DNA from 4 places in the Kineococcus aurantiacus genome. Region 2 is predicted to be linked to each of the others. Evidence: riboswitches for the same ligand, from Rfam matches in the RefSeq annotation. Region 2 holds a riboswitch; each other region holds the start of a gene.
The links. A riboswitch is a leader RNA that binds a small molecule or an ion and turns the genes downstream of it on or off. The one in region 2 is predicted to bind S-adenosylmethionine.
Positions count from the first base shown of each region.

Region 1 (4,201 bases), 2.5 Mb from region 2:
ACGCGTCGAAGCTCGTGACCACGTTCCACGCCGCGCGGCCGCCGGAGAGGTGGTCCAGGGAGGCGAACTGCCGCGCGAGCTCGTACGGCTCGTTGAACGTCGTGTTGACGGTCCCGGCCAGCCCCAGGTGGTCGGTGACCCCGGCCAGGGCGGCGAGGACGGTGAACGTGTCCGGGCGGCCGACGACGTCGTTCTCGTAGATCTGCCCGGCGTGCTCGCGCAGCCGCAGCCCCTCGGCCAGGAAGAACAGGTCGAAGAAACCCCGCTCGGCCGTGCGGGCCAGGTGGGCGAAGCTCTTCACGTCGATCTGGCTGCCCGCGGCGGGGTCCTGCCAGACGGTGTGGTGGTTCACGCCCGGGAGGTGGGCGCCGAGGACGATCTGCTTGCGGGGCTTGCCTTCGGGGACGCTCATCGGGGTTTCCCTCCTCAGACGGTGGCGTAGCGGTTGGCGGGCCGGGCCAGCCCGAGGTGGTCGCGCAGGGTGGCGCCGGTGTACGCGCGGCGGAAGGCCCCCGCGGACTGCAGCAGCGGCACGACCTCGTCGACGAGGGCCGGCAGGTCGGTGGCGTTCACCGCCGGGCGGAAGCGGAACCCCTCGATCCCCGCGTCCCGCCACAGCAGCAGCCGCTCGACGAGGCCGGCGGGGGAGTCGGCGACGACGAGCGCGTCGGACGTGAACGCCTCCCCGTCGGCGGAGTCGAGGCGGTCCAGCCGGTTGCGGGCCTGCGCGGCGTCGGCGGCCAGGGCCACCACGAGGTCGGCGTGGACCTGCAGCGGCACACCCCGCCGGCCCACTGCGGCCTCCGCGGCCCGGACCTCGGCGACGACCGCGCGGGCGTCCTGCGCGTCGCGGGGGGTGACGAACACGACGTCGGCGCTCGCGGCGGCGAACTCGTAGGCGGTCCTGGCGTGCGCCAGGGCCGTCACGACGGGCTGGCCCTGCGGCGGGCGGGGCGTGATCGAGGGCCCCAGGACGGAGAACCACGGGGTCTGCGCGGCGACGCGGTGCAGCTTGGTGCGGTCGACGAAGCGGCCCGTGGCGACGTCGCGGACCACCGCGTCGTCCTCCCAGGAGTCCCACAGCGCGCGGACGGTGTCGACGACGGCGCGGGCCTCGGCGAACAGGTCCTCGACGACGGCGACGACCGCGGGGTCCTGCAGCGTCTCGCGGGTGACCGCCGGGATCGAGCGCCGGCCGAACAGCTCCGCCTCGTGCGCCCGGGCGGCGACCTGGGCCCGCCACCCGCCCCGGCCCGAGCTCACGTGGTCCAGCGTGGCCAGGCCCTTGGAGACGTGGAACGGTTCGGTGTGCGTCGTCGAGACGGTCGGGACCAGCCCGATCGCCTCGGTCACCAGGGCGAGCCGGGCCGCGACCAGCAGCGCGTCGAGCCGGCCGGCGACCCGGTCGGTGCGGTCGTCGGGCGGGCCGAAGCCGCTGCCCTGCAGGCCGAAGGAATCCTCGACGGTCACCAGGTCGAACAGGCCGCGCTCGGCTTCGGCGACCGTGTCGGCCCAGAACCGCGCGGTGAACAGCTCCCCGGCCCGGGAGCCGGGTTCCCGCCAGGACGCCGGGTGCCAGCCGGTCGACTCGAGGGCGGCGGACAGGTGAAGGGTTTCGGGCACGGGTCTCCTCCTGGAGTCGGGACGACTCGCAGGCGTCCGGCGGGTCATCGCGCTTGCCGGAGGGTTCCCTCCGGCCGGGTCGTCACCTGGGGCACCCCACCGCGGGGAGGGTTGCCGACCAGCTAGCCAGGGCTTGTCGCTGGTTCTCGTGACCTGCGGGCAGGCTAGCCCAGTTCCGGGACGGGGTCGAGGAAGGACTCCGGCGCCGGGCGGGCGTCGGTGAGCGGACCCCAGCGGCCCTCGACGACCCCGTACTCCAGCGCCGAGCCCGTGGTGAGGAACTGCTCCAGCGCGGCCAGCAGCCGCTCCACGTCGGCCGAGCTCGTCCCGACGCCCGTGGAGGCGCGCAACCCGCCCTCCACCAGCCCCAGGGAGTTCGCGAAGCGGTGCGCGCAGAACCTGCCGTCGCGCACCCCGACGCCGTGCTCGGCCGACAGGTACGCCGCCACCTCCGACACCGGGCGGCCGGGCACGGTGAACGTCACGACCCCCACGGCGTCGGCCGGGTGCGGGCGCACGACCCGCACGCCCTCCAGCGCGCTCAGGCCGGTGACGAGCTGCGCGCGCAGCGCCGCCTCGTGGGCCTCCAGGGCCCCTGCGGGCAGGGCCGCCAGCGTCGTGCACGCCTGCGCCAGCGCCACCGCGCCGACCACGTTCGGGGAACCCGCCTCGTGCCGGTCCGGGCCGGTCGCCCACCGCACCGCGTCGTGGCTGACGTCGAGCGTGGCCCCGCCACCGGCGAGGTAGGGCTCGGCGGCGTCCAGCCAGTCCCGGCGCCCCACCAGGGCCCCCGCCCCGAACGGGGCGTACAGCTTGTGCCCGGACAGCGCGATCCAGTCGATCCCGTCGCGGGCGACGTCGACGCGCCGGTGCGGCAGCAGCTGGGCCCCGTCGACGGCGAGGCGGGCCCCGGCGGCGTGCGCGGCCCGGGCCAGCCGGCGCAGCGGCAGCACCTCCCCGGTGACGTTGGACGCGCCGGCGACGGCCAGCAGGGCGTACTGCCCGGTGGCCAGCTCCGCCTCCAGCAGGGCCGTGGTCTCCTCGGCGTCGGCGCCGCCGCGGACCACCGTGGTGCGGGCCGAGCGCTGCCAGGGCAGCAGGTTCGCGTGGTGCTCGACGTCCGCGACCAGCACCCGCGCGCCGGCGGGGACGGCCCGGGACAGCAGGTCCAGGGCGTCCGTCGTGCTGCGCGTGAAGACCACGACGTCGTCCTCGCGGGCCCCCAGGAAGCGGCCCACCTGCTCGCGGGCCTGCTCGAACAGGGCGGTGGACACCTGCGAGAGGTAGCCGGCGCCGCGGTGGACGCTGGCGTAGTGCGGCAGCACCTGCGCGACCCGGTCCGCCACCGCCGCCAGCGCCGGGGCGCTCGCCGCGTTGTCGAGGTTGGCGTAGGTGGTGGTGCCCCCGGTGGCCAGCGGGACCGGGGTGTCGGCGCCGACGACGGGCAGCAGCGGCGGCACCGTGCGACAGGCGGGGCGGGTGGGGGACAGGGTGCTCGTCGTCACGGGGCTCCTCGGGACAGTGGACCCTGCCGGGAGGACCGGGATCGCCCCGGCGAGGTCCGCGCTTGCCGGAACCACGTCGGAACCGGCCAGGTCGTCACCCGGGGCACCCCACCGCGGAGGAGGGTTGCCGGCCAGCGAGCCGGGGCTTGTCGCTGGCGCTCATGACCTGGGGGGAGATTGCCACGTGCGGGCGCCGGGAATCAAGGTCGGTGCGTCGCGGCCCGGTCCCGGGAGCGCCGCCCGCCGGGGGGCCGTCCGGGGGAACCACTTGTGGACGGCGTCGCGGTCGGTCTACATTCGAAGAACACCATCCAGAGCGGCTGAGAGTCCTGGCTCGACGACGCCGCAGCAACCCCCCGAGCCCGGGCGAGGGTGCTAACGCCAGGTCGATGGAGTTCGTGATGCGCACCACCGATGTCGTCGTCCCCTCCCCGGCCCCGGGTCCGGGACCCGTGCGATGACGCTCGCGCCCCTCGTCGCCGGCGCCGCGGGGCGGCCCACGCTCAGTTTCGAACTCTTCCCCCCGCGCTCGGAGACCGGCCGCGACTCGTTGTGGCGCAGGCTGTCCGACCTCCTGGGGAGCAACCCCGACTTCGTGTCCGTCACCTTCGGCGCGGCGGGAGCGACCCGCGGTCCCAGCCGGGACCTGCTGGCGCACGTCCTGACCACCTCGGCGGTCCCGGCCATGGCCCACCTGACGTGCGTGGGTTCCTCGCGCCGGCAGGTCGTGGAACTGGCCACCGAGTTCCTCGACGCCGGCGTCCGCAACGTCCTGGCGCTGCGGGGGGACCCGCCGGCCGGTGTCCCGGACTGGACGCCGCACCCCGACGGCGTGGCCACCGCCCGGGACCTCGTGGAACTGCTGCAGGTGGCCGACAGGCGTCGGCTGGCGCTGCGCGGCGGTTCCCGCCCCCTCGACGAGGGACCGCTCAGCCTGGCCGTGGCCGCCTTCCCGCGGGCCAGGGACCACCACGAGCTCGCCGTCCTGCGCGCCAAGCAGGACGCCGGGGCGCGGTTCGCGATCTGCCAGGTGACGTTCTCCGCGCAGGAGTACGCCGCGTTCGTCCGCCGGG
Region 1 is NZ_JACCBB010000001.1:1,225,241-1,229,441, reverse strand. Features, by position in the region: gene BJ968_RS05875 (NtaA/DmoA family FMN-dependent monooxygenase) at 1-412, opposite strand, end outside; gene BJ968_RS05870 (LLM class flavin-dependent oxidoreductase) at 427-1,671, opposite strand; SAM riboswitch class IV at 1,668-1,777, opposite strand; gene BJ968_RS05865 (aminotransferase class V-fold PLP-dependent enzyme) at 1,788-3,128, opposite strand; SAM riboswitch class IV at 3,182-3,295, opposite strand; SAM riboswitch class I at 3,433-3,524, shown strand; gene BJ968_RS05860 (methylenetetrahydrofolate reductase) at 3,586-4,201, shown strand, end outside.
Region 1: linked by a shared signal. The riboswitch ahead of BJ968_RS05870 (LLM class flavin-dependent oxidoreductase) and the one ahead of BJ968_RS17800 (acyl-CoA dehydrogenase family protein) in region 2 are both predicted to bind S-adenosylmethionine.

Region 2 (4,201 bases):
TCCCCCGGCTGGGCGGGGGTGACGGCCGTGGAGACGGCCCCCACCCACCGCCGGCGCGGGCTGGGCCGGCGGGTGCTGGCCGAGGTCGCCGACTGGGCCCGCGCGCGCGGCGCGGCGTCGACGTACCTGCAGGTGCAGGCCGACAACACCGGCGCGCGGGCGCTGTACGCGGGGCAGGGCTTCGCCGTGCACCACGCGTACCACTACCGGGTGGCGCCCTCCGCCTGAGCGCCGCGGGCCACCGAGGCGTGGGTGCCGATGTCCCACACGAACGGCGGCTCGGTGCCGTTGACCGACCAGTCCCCCACGATGCGCTGCTTGTAGATCACCGGGTTGTGCGAGGCGACCGTGCGGGCGTTGCGCCAGTGCCGGTCCAGGTCCCGGGCCCGGGAGGTGCCGGAGGCGCCCAGGGTGTTGAACAGCAGCGTCGCGGCCCGCGGCACGGCCTCGGAGAGCACGACCTGCGCCTGGGCGGTGCGGATCTCCGCCTCCACGTTGGCGGCCCGGTCCCGGTCGGTGCCCGGTTCGCCGGCGGTGTCGGCCGCGGCCTGGACGGCCTGGGCGGCCGCGCGCACGAGGGCGCGGGCGGTGAAGGCGGTCGCGGAGATCTCCCCGGCCACCGAGAGCACCTGCGCGTCGTGGCGCACCAGCGGGGCCAGGCCGTGGGTGTAGGTGCGGGTGCGCGCGCGCACCTGCTGGGCGGTGTCGCGCTCGACGGCGGCCGCGATCCCGGCGTGCACCGCCAGCAGGACCAGCTGGTACAGGGCTGTCTGGTAGCGGAACCGGTCGGTGAAGGGTGCGACGTCGGCGGGGTCGACCTCGACGTCGTCCAGGACCAGGGTGCCCGTGCCGGTCAGCTGCTGGCCGAAGCCGTCCCAGTCGTCGGAGACCTCCACGCCCGGCGCGCGCACGGGGACCAGGACGGTGACGACCTCGAAGGAGCCGTCGGGCAGGAGCCGGCGGGCCGTGGCGTCGGTCCAGTCCGCGAAGATCGTGCCCGTCGTGTAGTACTTGCGGCCGGTGACGCTCGTGCGCCCCTCGCGGGTCGTCACGACGGTCTGCTGCTCGCCGGTGACGCCGTCGCCGACCTCGCTCCAGGAGTTGCCCACGAGCTCACCGGCGACGATGCGCTCCACCCAGCGGTCCCGGTGCTCCCCCGGCGGCAGGCTCAGGACCTGCTCGACCCACGCGACGTGCCCGCGGAAGACCTGCGGCAGGTTGGAGTCGGCCGTGGCCAGGTCGACGAGGAGCTCGGCGAGCTCGACGAGGTCGAGCCCCTCACCGCCCTCGGCCACGGGCAGCCGCAGCCGGCCGAACCCGGCGTCGAGCAGCTCGCGGACCGCGGCGCGCGGCAGCTCGTGGTCCTGCTCGCGGGCCACCGCGCCCTCGGCGATGCGCTGCAGCAGCGGGGCGAAGCGCTCGCGCACGGGTCGGGTGCTCGGGGTCGGGGTGGTCGGGGCCAGGGTGGTCGTGCTCAAGGGTCCTCCTCGGTCGCGGACGCGTCGGCGCCCGGAGGCGGGAGGGCGTGCACCGGCTCGTCCTTACCCGTGCCCGGGGCACCAGGGTCAGGTCTTCACCCGGGGCACCCCACGACGAGGAGGGTTGCCGGCCAGCGAGCCGGGGCTTGGCGCTGGCGCTCATGACCTGGCGCCAGCGAACCACACGCCCCCCGCGCGGGTCCAGCCACCCCGCGACGCGCGGGGTGGCCGGGTGCTGACGTCGCGGCCGGGGCTCCCCTCCGGGCCCCGGGCGCGACGGGTCTCACAGGTCCCGGTGGACCGGGGCCGGGTCGCGCAGGTCGATGACGGCCGGGGCCGCGTGCGCGGCCCGCGCCGCCTCCAGGACGTCGGTGATCTCGTGCCCGACGAGCTCGTGACGCTCCAGCAGCGCGTCGCGCAGGGCCGCCACGAGGTGCCGGTTGCGCTCGAGGAGCTCGCGGACGGACTCCTTCTGCTCGCTCAGCAGGTTCTCCACGAGGCGGCGGCCCTCGCCGTCGCCCAGGACGCGGGAGACGAGGTTGCCGTCGGCGAAGGCGCCCTGCTGGACGGCGGCGAAGGACACCAGCGTGCCGGCCATGCCGGCCGAGCCGACCATCTGCGCGGCGACCGACGTCGCGGACTGCAGGTCCCCGGCGGGGCCGGTGGACACGTCGCCGAAGAACAGCTCCTCGGCCACCTGCCCTCCGAAGGCGATCTTGATCATCCCGGCGAGCTCGGTGCGCGAGCGGGTGTAGACGTCCTCGGCGTCGCCGTGGGCGAGCAGCCCGAGGGAGCCGGCGCGCTTGACGATCGTGAGGATCTCCAGCCGGCGCTGCGGGGCGACGAGCCAGGCCACGGTCGCGTGCCCGGCCTCGTGGGTGGCGATGAGCCGGGCCTCGTGGTCGGTGTAGGCGACGGGCTGCCCCAGGCCCACCTCGGTGACCAGGCGGGCGTGCTCCAGGTCGGCCCAGCTCATCCCCTCGCCGTCGCGGCGGACGGCGTTGACGAGGGCCTCGTCGAGCAGGTTCTCGATCATCACGGGCGAGTAGCCGTTGGTGATCCCGGCCAGGGCGTCGCGCCGCTCGGCGTCGTCGAGGGCCGGTTCGTGGGCCTTGCGGGCCAGGAAGTGGTCGACGAGCTGGCGGCGGCCGTTCTTGTCCGGCAGGCCGAAGCTCATCCGGCGGTCGAAGCGGCCCGGGCGCAGCAGGGCCGGGTCGAGGGCGTCGGCTCGGTTGGTCGCGGCGATGAGCAGGACCTCGACGGGTTCGCTCACGGGCCGCGTCAGCCGGCGGTGGGCGGGCAGGAACCGGTTGGCGGTGTCGACGAACCAGCCGACGACCCGCTCGGAGGTGGTGGGCTCGTCGAAGGACTGCATCTGCACGAGGAGCTCGTTGACGACGCCGCTGGCGCCCTCGCTGGAGGCGAGGCGCTCGACGTGCAGCGCGGGGGTCTGCGCCGCGGGCCCGGCCATCGGCAGGTTCGTCAGCCCGCCGCAGCCCACGACGGAGCTGGCGGGCGGGACCGTCGCGGTCGCGGCGCTCATCCCGCCGCGCGCGGCGGCGATCGCGTCGATCTCCTCGATGAACCCGATGGCCCCGCCCTCGCGGCGGGCGGCCTTGCGCAGCGCCTTGAAGTAGGAGCGCAGCTTGCGGGCCGTCGCGCCGTACCACATGGACTGGAAGCTGGTCGCGGAGACGAAGAGGAACGGGACCCCGGCCTCGCGGGCCATGGCCTTGGCCATGTGGGTCTTGCCCGTGCCGGGCGAGCCCTCGAACAGCAGGCCGCGGCGGGGCCGGCCGCCCATGCGGGTGCGGAAGGTGCGGGCGGACAGGAACAGGTCGAGGCTGCGCTCGACGTCCTCCTTGACGGGGTCCAGGCCCACGACGTCGTCGAGGGAGACGTCGATCTGCTCGGGCCGGTACACGACGTGCGGGGACCGGCCCGAGACGAGCGTCTGCCCCAGCAGCAGCGCGATCATCAGCGCGAAGAAGACGCCGACCATGACGTAGATCGGGTCGACGGCGGGCAGCGAGGGGACGAGGGAGCCGCCGAGGGCCAGCCGCACGTCGACGAGGAGCACGGCGGCCAGGACGGCCAGGAGCAGCGCCCGGGTGCGGCGGCGGCGGTTGCGCTCGCGCGCCCGGCCGACGTCGGCGCTGTCGCGGGCGGGGCGCGCCACGGGCGCGGGGGGCGCGGGCGTGCGCTGGTCGTGGGCCACGAGCGGCTCCTCTCGGTCCGCCCGGCGGTTCCGGACGTGCGTCCACCCAACCCCGCCCGTTCACGCAGGGCCACCCTCTGTGACGCGTTCGGACGATGGCGTTCACCCGAGCGGCGCAACGGACCGTGATCGGGTCATCACCGAGCCGGTCCGCGGCGCCCCGCCCGCGGCTCAGGCCGAGGGCGCCACCCCCGCGAACAGGTCGGTCTCGCGGCCGTCGGCGTCGAAGGGCCCCGAGGCCACCCCGTGCACGAGCCGGAAGTGCTCGACCGGCCAGACCGGCTGCGGCACGCCGTTGGACAGCCGCATGAGGGGCGGCGCGGCGTCGAGGTCGAGGCTGATCTGGGTGGCGTGGGCGCGCAGCGCGGCGAGCTTGGCGGGCAGCTGCCCCGTCCCGTCGACGACCGTCGTCACGGCCTCGTCGGGGACCACGACGCTCGGCAGCGGCCCCTCGGGGTCGGCGGCCCCCTGCGCCCCCGAGGCCGCGATCGCGCGCAGGGCCTCG
Region 2 is NZ_JACCBB010000001.1:3,697,269-3,701,469, reverse strand. Features, by position in the region: gene BJ968_RS26885 (GNAT family N-acetyltransferase) at 1-228, shown strand, start outside; gene BJ968_RS17800 (acyl-CoA dehydrogenase family protein) at 204-1,478, opposite strand; SAM riboswitch class IV at 1,533-1,645, opposite strand; gene BJ968_RS17795 (AAA family ATPase) at 1,762-3,696, opposite strand; gene mshB (N-acetyl-1-D-myo-inositol-2-amino-2-deoxy-alpha-D-glucopyranoside deacetylase) at 3,868-4,201, opposite strand, start outside.

Region 3 (4,201 bases), 2.0 Mb from region 2:
CCCGGCGGGTCGGGTAGTGGCTCTGCACGAACGCCGGGACGTCCTGGGCCAGCCACGTCTCCAGCTGCGGTTCACCGGGCCGGCCGTCGACGCACTCGGTGTCGCGGCCGGCGGGGATCTCCAGGTCCGGGACGACGACGATCGGCTCGGCGAGCTGGTGGTCGGCCACGACCGCGTCCAGGGACGGCAGCAGCCCCATCGCGTCCAGCCACTGCTGCGGGGTGCCGGGCCAGCCGTGGAAGGCCTCGATCACGGGGTAGCCGCCCGCGGGTGCCGGGACCCGGCCGTAGCCCGGCGGCAGCACGAGGAGCACCCGGCCGGTGGTCCCCGACGCGGGGCCGGGGACCTCGACGCTCACGACGCGGCCGTCGTGACCGGGGAGGACCCCCGTGGAGGTGGTGGTCGTGGAGGTGGTCGTGGTGGTCGTCGCGGGGGCCACGCCCAGCAGGTCCGACCAGGAGGAGTACAGCCCGAACCGGCTGTTGACGACGAGGAACACCGCGGCCAGGACGGTGGCGTTGACGCCGGCCAGCGCCGCCGTCCGGGCCAGCACGGCCCACGGTCCCCGCCGCGCCAGGGCGCGCCAGGAGACGACGACGGCGGCCGTGGCCGCGACGGCGGCACCGACCGCCACCGCCTGCGTGGTCGTGCTGGACAGGTCCACCGCGAAACCTCCTCCGGGCACCGCTCCGGGCCCCACCGGCAGCATCGACCCGCGCCGCGCCGCCGGCGGCCCTCCTCAGCCGATGCCCGGCGAACCGGTGGCGTCCTCCCAGCCCAGGGCGGTCAGGACGGCGGCGGCGATCGCCCGGTGGCCCGCGGCGTCGGGGTGGTCGCCGTCGGCGGCCAGCAGCGGGGTGGCGCCGGCACCGGCGTGGAAGGTGGGCCGCAGCCCCACGACCACGGCCCGCCCCGCCAGGGCGCACGCGAGCCGGTCGTCGTAGGCGTCGGTCAGCTCGCCCTGGAGCCGCCGCTGCCGGGGCGTGTACCGCAGGGCGGCGACGTCCCCGTCGAGGCCGACGGCCCAGTAGTCCAGGACGACGACCCGGGCGCCGGTCGCGCGCAGGGCCTCGACGGTCGCCGCCACCCGCGCGACGGCGGCCCCGGCCGCGGCCCGCACCCCCGCGTCGTCCCCCGCGTCGTCCCCCGCGCCGTCCACGAGGGGGGCGAGGTCGTTGGCCCCCGTCTCCAGCAGCACCACGTCACCGCGGGTGAGCGCGGGCAGGTGCGCCCCGACGGTCCGGGCCGTGTCCGCGGACGTGGCACCGTCCTCGGCGAGCTGCTCGACGCCGACGCCGAGGCGGGCCGCGACGAGGGCGGGGAAGGGCGTGCACGCGCAGCGCGCGCCGTCGGGGACCGAGTCGCCGAAGGCGACCACCCGGGTCACCCGGGCCACGGGGGCCACCGGGGTCACCGGCCCGCCGAGGCCGCCCAGCAGCAGCACGACCACCGCGCCCAAGCGCGCCCTGGACCCCACGCGCGGCACCGTCGCACCGCAGCCTGTGCCCCGGCTGGGCCGCCGGCCCGTTCCGGCACCCGGTTTGCCGACCCCGCTCACCTCGTCGTAGGTTCGCCGGAGCCATCCAGAGCGACCGAGAGACCCGGCTCACCGACGTCGCAGCAGCCACCCGTCAGGGCAGGTGCTACCGCCGGGACCGATGGGAGTCCTCGTGAGCAGCACGCAGTCCACCGACGTCCTCGCGCGCCCCGGCAGCCGCCTGGCCCGCCGCCGGGCCGCCCTCGGCAGCTTCGTCGGCACCACGATCGAGTGGTACGACTACTACCTCTACGGCACCGCGGCCGCCCTCGTCCTGGGTCCGCTGTTCTTCCCCGACGTCGGCGGTGCCGTCGGGGTCGTCGCCGCCTTCGCCACCTACGCCGTCGGGTTCGTCGCCCGTCCCGTCGGCGGGGCCGTGGCCGGTCACCTCGGGGACCGGGTGGGCCGCAAGGTCGTGCTGGTCGCCTCGCTGCTGACCATGGGGGTCTCCACGGCCGCGATCGGCCTCCTGCCCACCCACGACGCCATCGGCGTGTGGGCGCCCGTGCTGCTCGTGCTGTGCCGGCTGCTGCAGGGCTTCTCCGCCGGCGGGGAGTGGGGCGGGGCGGTCCTGCTGTCGGTCGAGCACGCCCCCACGGGCCGCCGCGGCCTGTTCGGGGCGATCCCGCAGATGGGCTCGGCGGCCGGCATGGTCCTGGCCTCGGGGGGTTTCTGGCTGACCCGGACGCTGACCAGCGACGAGGCCTTCCTGGCCTGGGGCTGGCGCGTGCCGTTCCTGGCCAGCGCCGTCCTCGTCGTCGTCGGGCTGCTCATCCGCCTGAAGGTCACCGACTCCCCGGCGTTCACGGCGCTGCGCGAGGCCGACGCCACGGCCCACCGGCCCGTCGCGGAGGTGCTGCGGCGCAACCGGCGCGGGGTGCTCCTGACGACCGGCATGCGGCTGGGGCAGAACGGCGCGTACGTCCTCTACACCGTCTTCGCCCTCAGCTACCTGACGAACCACGTCCGCTCCGACGGCGCCGACGTCGGGTTGCTCGCCGTCCTCGTGGCCTCGGTGCTGAGCCTGGCGGCCACCCCGCTGTGGGGGCTGCTGTCCGACCGGGTCGGCCGCCGGCCCGTCTACCTGTTCGGCGCGATCCTCACCGCGGTGTTCACCGTCCCCGCGTTCCTGCTGCTGGACACCGGCTCGACCGTGCTCATCGTCGGTGCGGTCGTCATCGCGATCAACCTCGGCCACGACAGCCAGTACGGCGCGCAGGGCGCCTTCTTCGCCGAGCAGTTCGACAACCGCACCCGCTACAGCGGGGCGTCGCTGGGGTACTCGATCGGCGCGGTCCTCGGCGGGGGGCTGACCCCGCTCATCGCGGCCTCGCTGCTGGCGGCCGGCGGCGGCTCGCCCTGGCTGGTCGCGGGGTACCTGTCGTTCCTGGCGGTCCTGACGACGATCTCGGCGGCCTGCGCGCGCGAGACCGCGCACGAACCCCTCGACGGGTACGCGGCGTGAGCGGTCCCCTGCGGCTCAACGCCTTCGCGATGGCCTGCGTCGGGCACCAGGCCGCCGGGCTGTGGACGCGGCCGGAGGACCGCAGCGCCGACTACCGGACGCTGCGGCACTGGACCGACCTGGCGCAGCTGCTCGAGCGCGGCGGTTTCGACGCCCTCTTCCTGGCCGACGTGCTCGGCACCTACGACGTGTACGGCGGCTCGCGCGACGCGGCGGTCCGCGGCGCGCTGCAGGTGCCCGTCAACGACCCGCTGGCCGCGGTGTCGGCCATGGCGGCCGTCACGTCGACCCTGGGTTTCGGCCTGACCGTCACCACGACGTACGAGCAGCCCTACTCCCTGGCCCGCCGGCTCACGACGCTGGACCACCTCACCGAGGGCCGCGTCGCGTGGAACGTCGTCACCGGCTACCTCGACTCCGCGGCGCGGAACCTGGGTTTCTCCGCGCAGGTCGCGCACGACGAGCGGTACGACGTCGCCGAGGAGTACCTGGAGGTCTGCTACAAGCTCTGGGAGGGGTCCTGGGAGGACGACGCCGTCGTCCGCGACGCCGCGGCCGGGGTCTACGCCGACCCGGCGAAGGTCCACGACATCGCCCACCACGGCCGGTACTTCGACGTGCCCGGGGCGTTCCTGTGCGAGCCGTCCCCGCAGCGCACCCCCGTCATCTTCCAGGCGGGGTCCTCCCCGCGCGGGCAGGAGTTCGCGGCGCGGCACGCCGAGTGCGTGTTCGTCATCGCGCCCACCGCCGCGATCGCCCGCCGGTCCGTCGACTCGTTGCGGCGCGCGGTGGCCGAGGCGGGCCGGGACCCGCGCTCGGTCGCGGTGTACGCGGGCCTGACGGCCGTGGTGCGCAGCTCGGACGCCGAGGCGCGGGCGCTGCTGGCCGACTACCGCGAGCACGCCAGCCGGGAGGGGGCGCTGGCGCTGTTCGGCGGCTGGACCGGCGTCGACCTCGCCGGCGCCGCGCCCACCGACACCCTGCAGCACGTCACGACGGACGCGAACCGCTCGGCGCTGCGCAGCTTCACCGACGACCCCGACCGGGAGTGGACGGTGGAGGACCTGGCCCGGTTCGTCGCCGTCGGCGGCCGCGGCCCGGTCCTGGCGGGGTCCCCGCAGACGGTGGCCGACGAGCTGGAGGAGTTCGCCGAGCAGGCCGACGTCGACGGGTTCAACCTCATGTACGCGACGCTGCCG
Region 3 is NZ_JACCBB010000001.1:1,687,415-1,691,615, reverse strand. Features, by position in the region: gene BJ968_RS08165 (alpha/beta hydrolase-fold protein) at 1-664, opposite strand, end outside; gene BJ968_RS08160 (GDSL-type esterase/lipase family protein) at 740-1,477, opposite strand; SAM riboswitch class I at 1,577-1,665, shown strand; gene BJ968_RS08155 (MFS transporter) at 1,671-3,002, shown strand; gene BJ968_RS08150 (LLM class flavin-dependent oxidoreductase) at 3,032-4,201, shown strand, end outside.
Region 3: linked by a shared signal. The riboswitch ahead of BJ968_RS08155 (MFS transporter) and the one ahead of BJ968_RS17800 (acyl-CoA dehydrogenase family protein) in region 2 are both predicted to bind S-adenosylmethionine.

Region 4 (4,201 bases), 1.8 Mb from region 2:
GTCACGACCCCCGTGAAACCGCCGTACTCGTCGACGACGCAGGCGAGCTGGTTCTTCGTCCCGGCCAGCTGCCGCAGCACCTGCGGCAGCGGGGTGAGGGTCGACACCACGAGCGGGACCCGCATGATGCGCGTGACGTGCGCCGTGTCGTCCTCGGCCGTCGCGAGCAGGTCGGTCAGGTGCACGACCCCCAGGACGTCGCCGGAACCGGTGGCCAGCACCGGGTACCGGGAGTGCCCCACGGCCATGAGGGCGCGCACCAGGCCCAGGTCGGCGGACTCGTCGACGGTGTCGACGCGCGAGCGCGGCACCATGGCGTGCTCGACGTCGCGCTGGGGGAAGTCCAGGATCCGGTCCAGCAGCACCGCCAGGTCCGGCGGCAGGTCACCGCTCTCGCGGGACTCCTCCACGATGGCCTCCAGGTCCCTGGCCGTCGCGGCGTGCTCGACGTCGTGGACGGGTTCGATGCGCAGCGCCCGCAGCAGCGCGTTGGAGGCCTGGTCGAAGAACCGCACGAGCCAGCCGAACACCCGCAGGTAGACCAGCGTGGACCGGCTCAGCCGCACCGCCAGCGGTTCGGGCCGCGCGATGGCCAGGTTCTTGGGGAACAGCTCCCCGAACAGCATCTGCACGAACGTCGAGAACAGCAGCGCCACGACGGCCCCGACGCCGACGCTCACCGCGGCGGGGACCCCGACCCCGCCCAGCAGCGCCCCGAGGGACTCCCCGATGAGGGGTTCGGCGACGTACCCGACGAGCAGGCCCGTGACGGTGATGCCCAGCTGCGCGCCGGACAGCATGAACGAGGTGCGGCGGGTGACCTGCAGGGCCCGGCGCGCCGCGGGGTCGCCGGCCTCGGCGCGGGCGCCCAGCGCCGACCGGTCCACCGACATGAAGGCGAACTCCTGGGCCACGAACCAGGCCGTGGCGACGGTGATGGCGAACACCACCACGACACCGAGGAGCAGGGCGAGCACGTCCGTCACGGGAGCACCTCACCGTGGCCGGGCGTGCTCGAGGTACTTGAAGGGCGATCGTCGTCGCGCATCGGCGGCGGCGGTCCTCTCCTGGTCTGGGGGACGGTGCCCCGGGGACGTGTTCCCGGTCAACGCACGAGCGCGCGGGACGGTTCCCCCGCCGCCGGGCGGGGCGTGGTGAACCGCGTCGTGACCCGCCGCGCGAACGCCACGTGCGCCGGTGCGCCGGTCACGGTGAACCCGGCGGCCGCGACGAGACCGTCGTCCAGCTCCAGCACCTGCGCGTCCCGCAATGGCCACGGCTCGTGCTCGTTGGCGATCCACCACGTGCGGCCCAGGTGCTCCACGTGCAGGCCGAAGCGGGCCGTGAGGAAGTCGCCGAGGTCGTCCCGGGCCGGCTCCACCCGCCGGGTCGCGCCCTCGCGGACCGCGACGCGGCTCGTGACGCCGTCGCGGGTGCGGCACGTCCACAGCAGCTCCCGCGCGCCGTCGCGGACCCGCACCGCGTGCCGCAGCGTCGACCACCGGTACGGCAGCCCGAACGCGGTCTGCGCGCCCAGGACGACGGCCAGCCGGGAGGCGTCCAGGCTGGCGAACACCACGCCGTGCCGCCCCTGCTCGTCGACGGAGTACGTCCGCACGTTCGTCTCCAGGAACGTCCCCAGGTACGGCACGGCGGCCCGGCCCCCGGGTCCGGCCCCGCGCAGGGTGAAGGGGATGAGGCCGACGTAGGCGCGGCCGGCGAACAGGTCGGGGCGGGTGCCGGGCGGCAGGTGCGGGGCGACCTCGTCGGGGTCGACCTCCCAGTGCAGGAAGGCGACGTCGTCCCAGTGCTGGTGCATCATCACGGGCCGGGGCAGGGGCGGGGCGGTGACCACCCGGTCAGCGTGCCGCAGCGGCGCCGCTCGGCAACCGCAGCGCACCCGCCGCGCACCCGCCGCGCACCTGCGGCGCACCGGGTGGCGGCGGCACCCCCGCGGCTGGCTTAGAGTGTGCGCACCATCCAGAGCGGCCGAGAGACCTGGCTCGTCGACGCCGCAGCAACCGCCCCCACGGGGGTGTGGTGCTCATGCCGGGACCGATGGAGGAGACCGTGACGACCGCCCCCACCGCCAGCCCCCGGGCCGCCGACCGCGTCGAGGCCGCCGGGGTGCGCCTGCGCGGCGTCGGGCGCAGCTTCGGCGAGCACCGGGTGCTGGCCCCCCTGGACCTCGAGCTCGACGCGGGCGGCACCGTCGCCCTCGTGGGGGCCTCCGGCAGCGGCAAGTCGACGCTGCTGCGGCTCCTCGCCGGGCTGGACACCCCCTCCACCGGGACGGTGGAGGTCGCCGGGCAGCCCGTGCGCGGGGTGCACCCCCGCACCGCGGTGGTGTTCCAGGAACCGCGGCTGCTGCCGTGGCGGGACCTGGCCGGCAACGTCGCCTTCGGCCTGCCGCGCGGCACGGCCCGCGCGCAGGGCCGGGCCGAGGTGCTGCGCTGGCTGGACGTCGTGGGGCTGGCCGACTTCGCCGGGCACCGGCCGCGCCGGGTCTCCGGCGGCATGGCCCAGCGCGCGGCCCTGGCCCGCGCCCTCGTCCGCCGCCCCGGCGTGCTGCTGCTCGACGAGCCGTTCGCCGCGCTCGACGCCCTGACCCGCCTGCGCATGCAGGACCTGCTCGACGAGGTGCAGCGCGGCACGGGCGCCACCGTCGTGTTCGTCACCCACGACGTCGACGAGGCCCTGCACCTGGCCGACCGGGTGCTCGTCCTCGGCGACACCGGCAGCGGGCAGGGCGCCGGGATCGTCCGGGACCTGCGGGTCGGTGCGCCCCGTCCCCGCGACCGCGCCGACGCCGCCACCGCCCGGCTGCGCGTCGAGCTGCTCGACCTGCTCGGCGTCCCCCGCTCCGCCTGACCGCCCCCTCCGGGGGCACCCCGAGAACCCGCCCCACCCACCTCCACGGGAGAACTGTGTCCACGCTGCCCCCCACCACCACCCGTCGCGCCCTGCTCGGCCTTGGTCTGGGTTCCCTGGCCCTGACCGCGGCCGGCTGCGTCAGGGGCGAGTCGTCCACCGGCTCGGCCCCCGCCAGTTCCGGCGCTTCCGCCGGTTCCGGCGGATCCGGCGGCGACCGGGTCCGCCTCGACTACGCCCTCTACAACCCCCTCAGCCTCGTCGTGCGCGAGCAGAAGCTGCTCGAGGACGCCGGGCTCACCGTGCAGTGGGAGCAGTCGGCGGGCAGCAACAAGGCCAACGAGTTCCTGCGCAACGACAACCTGGACCTGGCCTCCACCGCCGGGTCGGCCGTGCTGCAGGCCCGCACGAACGGCTCGCCCGTGCAGACGGTCGCGGTGTACTCCCAGCCGGAGTGGACCGCGCTGGTCGTCGGGAAGGACTCCACCCTCACCGACGTGGCGGGGTTGCGCGGCAAGCGGATCGCCGCCACCACCGGCACCGACCCGTACTTCTTCCTCCAGCAGGCGCTCGCCGGCGCCGGGCTGTCCGGCACCGACGTCGAGATCACCAACCTCCAGCACGCCGACGGCCGCGCCGCCCTCGAGCGCGGTGACGTCGACGCCTGGGCCGGCCTGGACCCGAACATGGCCGCCTCGGAGCTGCAGGCCGGGTCGAAGCTGCTGTACCGCAACGTCGACTTCTGCACCTACGGCGTCCTCAACGCCCGCGAGCAGTTCGTCCAGGACTCCCCCGACCTCGTCCAGCAGGTCGTCGACGCGTACGCCACGGCCCGCGCGTGGGCGCTGGCGAACCCCGCCGACCTGGCGACCCTCTACGCGACCGCCGCGCAGCTGTCGCCCGAGGTCGCCGCCCGCGTCCTGGAGCGCACGACGCTCGACCTCGACGGCGTGCCCGGCGACGCGCAGCGGACCGTGCTGGCCGGGATCGTGCCGCTCATGGCCGCCACCGGCGACGTCCCCTCCGAGGACGCCGCCACGAAGGCGCTGGACACGCTGCTGGTGCCCGACTTCGCCCGCAAGGCCACCGCCGCGTGAGCGCGCCCACCACGTCCGCCCCGGCCGCACCGGCCGGCCGCGCGCCGCGCCGCCGGCCGGGCTGGTGGCTCGGCGCGGTCGTGCCCGTGCTGCTGGTCGCGGCGTGGTGGGCCACCACGGCGGCCGGGGTGTTCCTGCCCAGCCAGCTGCCGTCGCCGGTGGACGTGTTCCACGCCGCCCAGCAGCTGTGGGCCACGGGGCAGCTGCAGCTGAACATCGCCATCAGCGTGCAG
Region 4 is NZ_JACCBB010000001.1:1,886,293-1,890,493, forward strand. Features, by position in the region: gene BJ968_RS09100 (CNNM domain-containing protein) at 1-986, opposite strand, end outside; gene BJ968_RS09105 (YqjF family protein) at 1,106-1,855, opposite strand; SAM riboswitch class I at 1,974-2,065, shown strand; gene BJ968_RS09110 (ATP-binding cassette domain-containing protein) at 2,128-2,871, shown strand; gene BJ968_RS09115 (aliphatic sulfonate ABC transporter substrate-binding protein) at 2,928-3,968, shown strand; gene BJ968_RS09120 (ABC transporter permease subunit) at 3,965-4,201, shown strand, end outside.
Region 4: linked by a shared signal. The riboswitch ahead of BJ968_RS09110 (ATP-binding cassette domain-containing protein) and the one ahead of BJ968_RS17800 (acyl-CoA dehydrogenase family protein) in region 2 are both predicted to bind S-adenosylmethionine.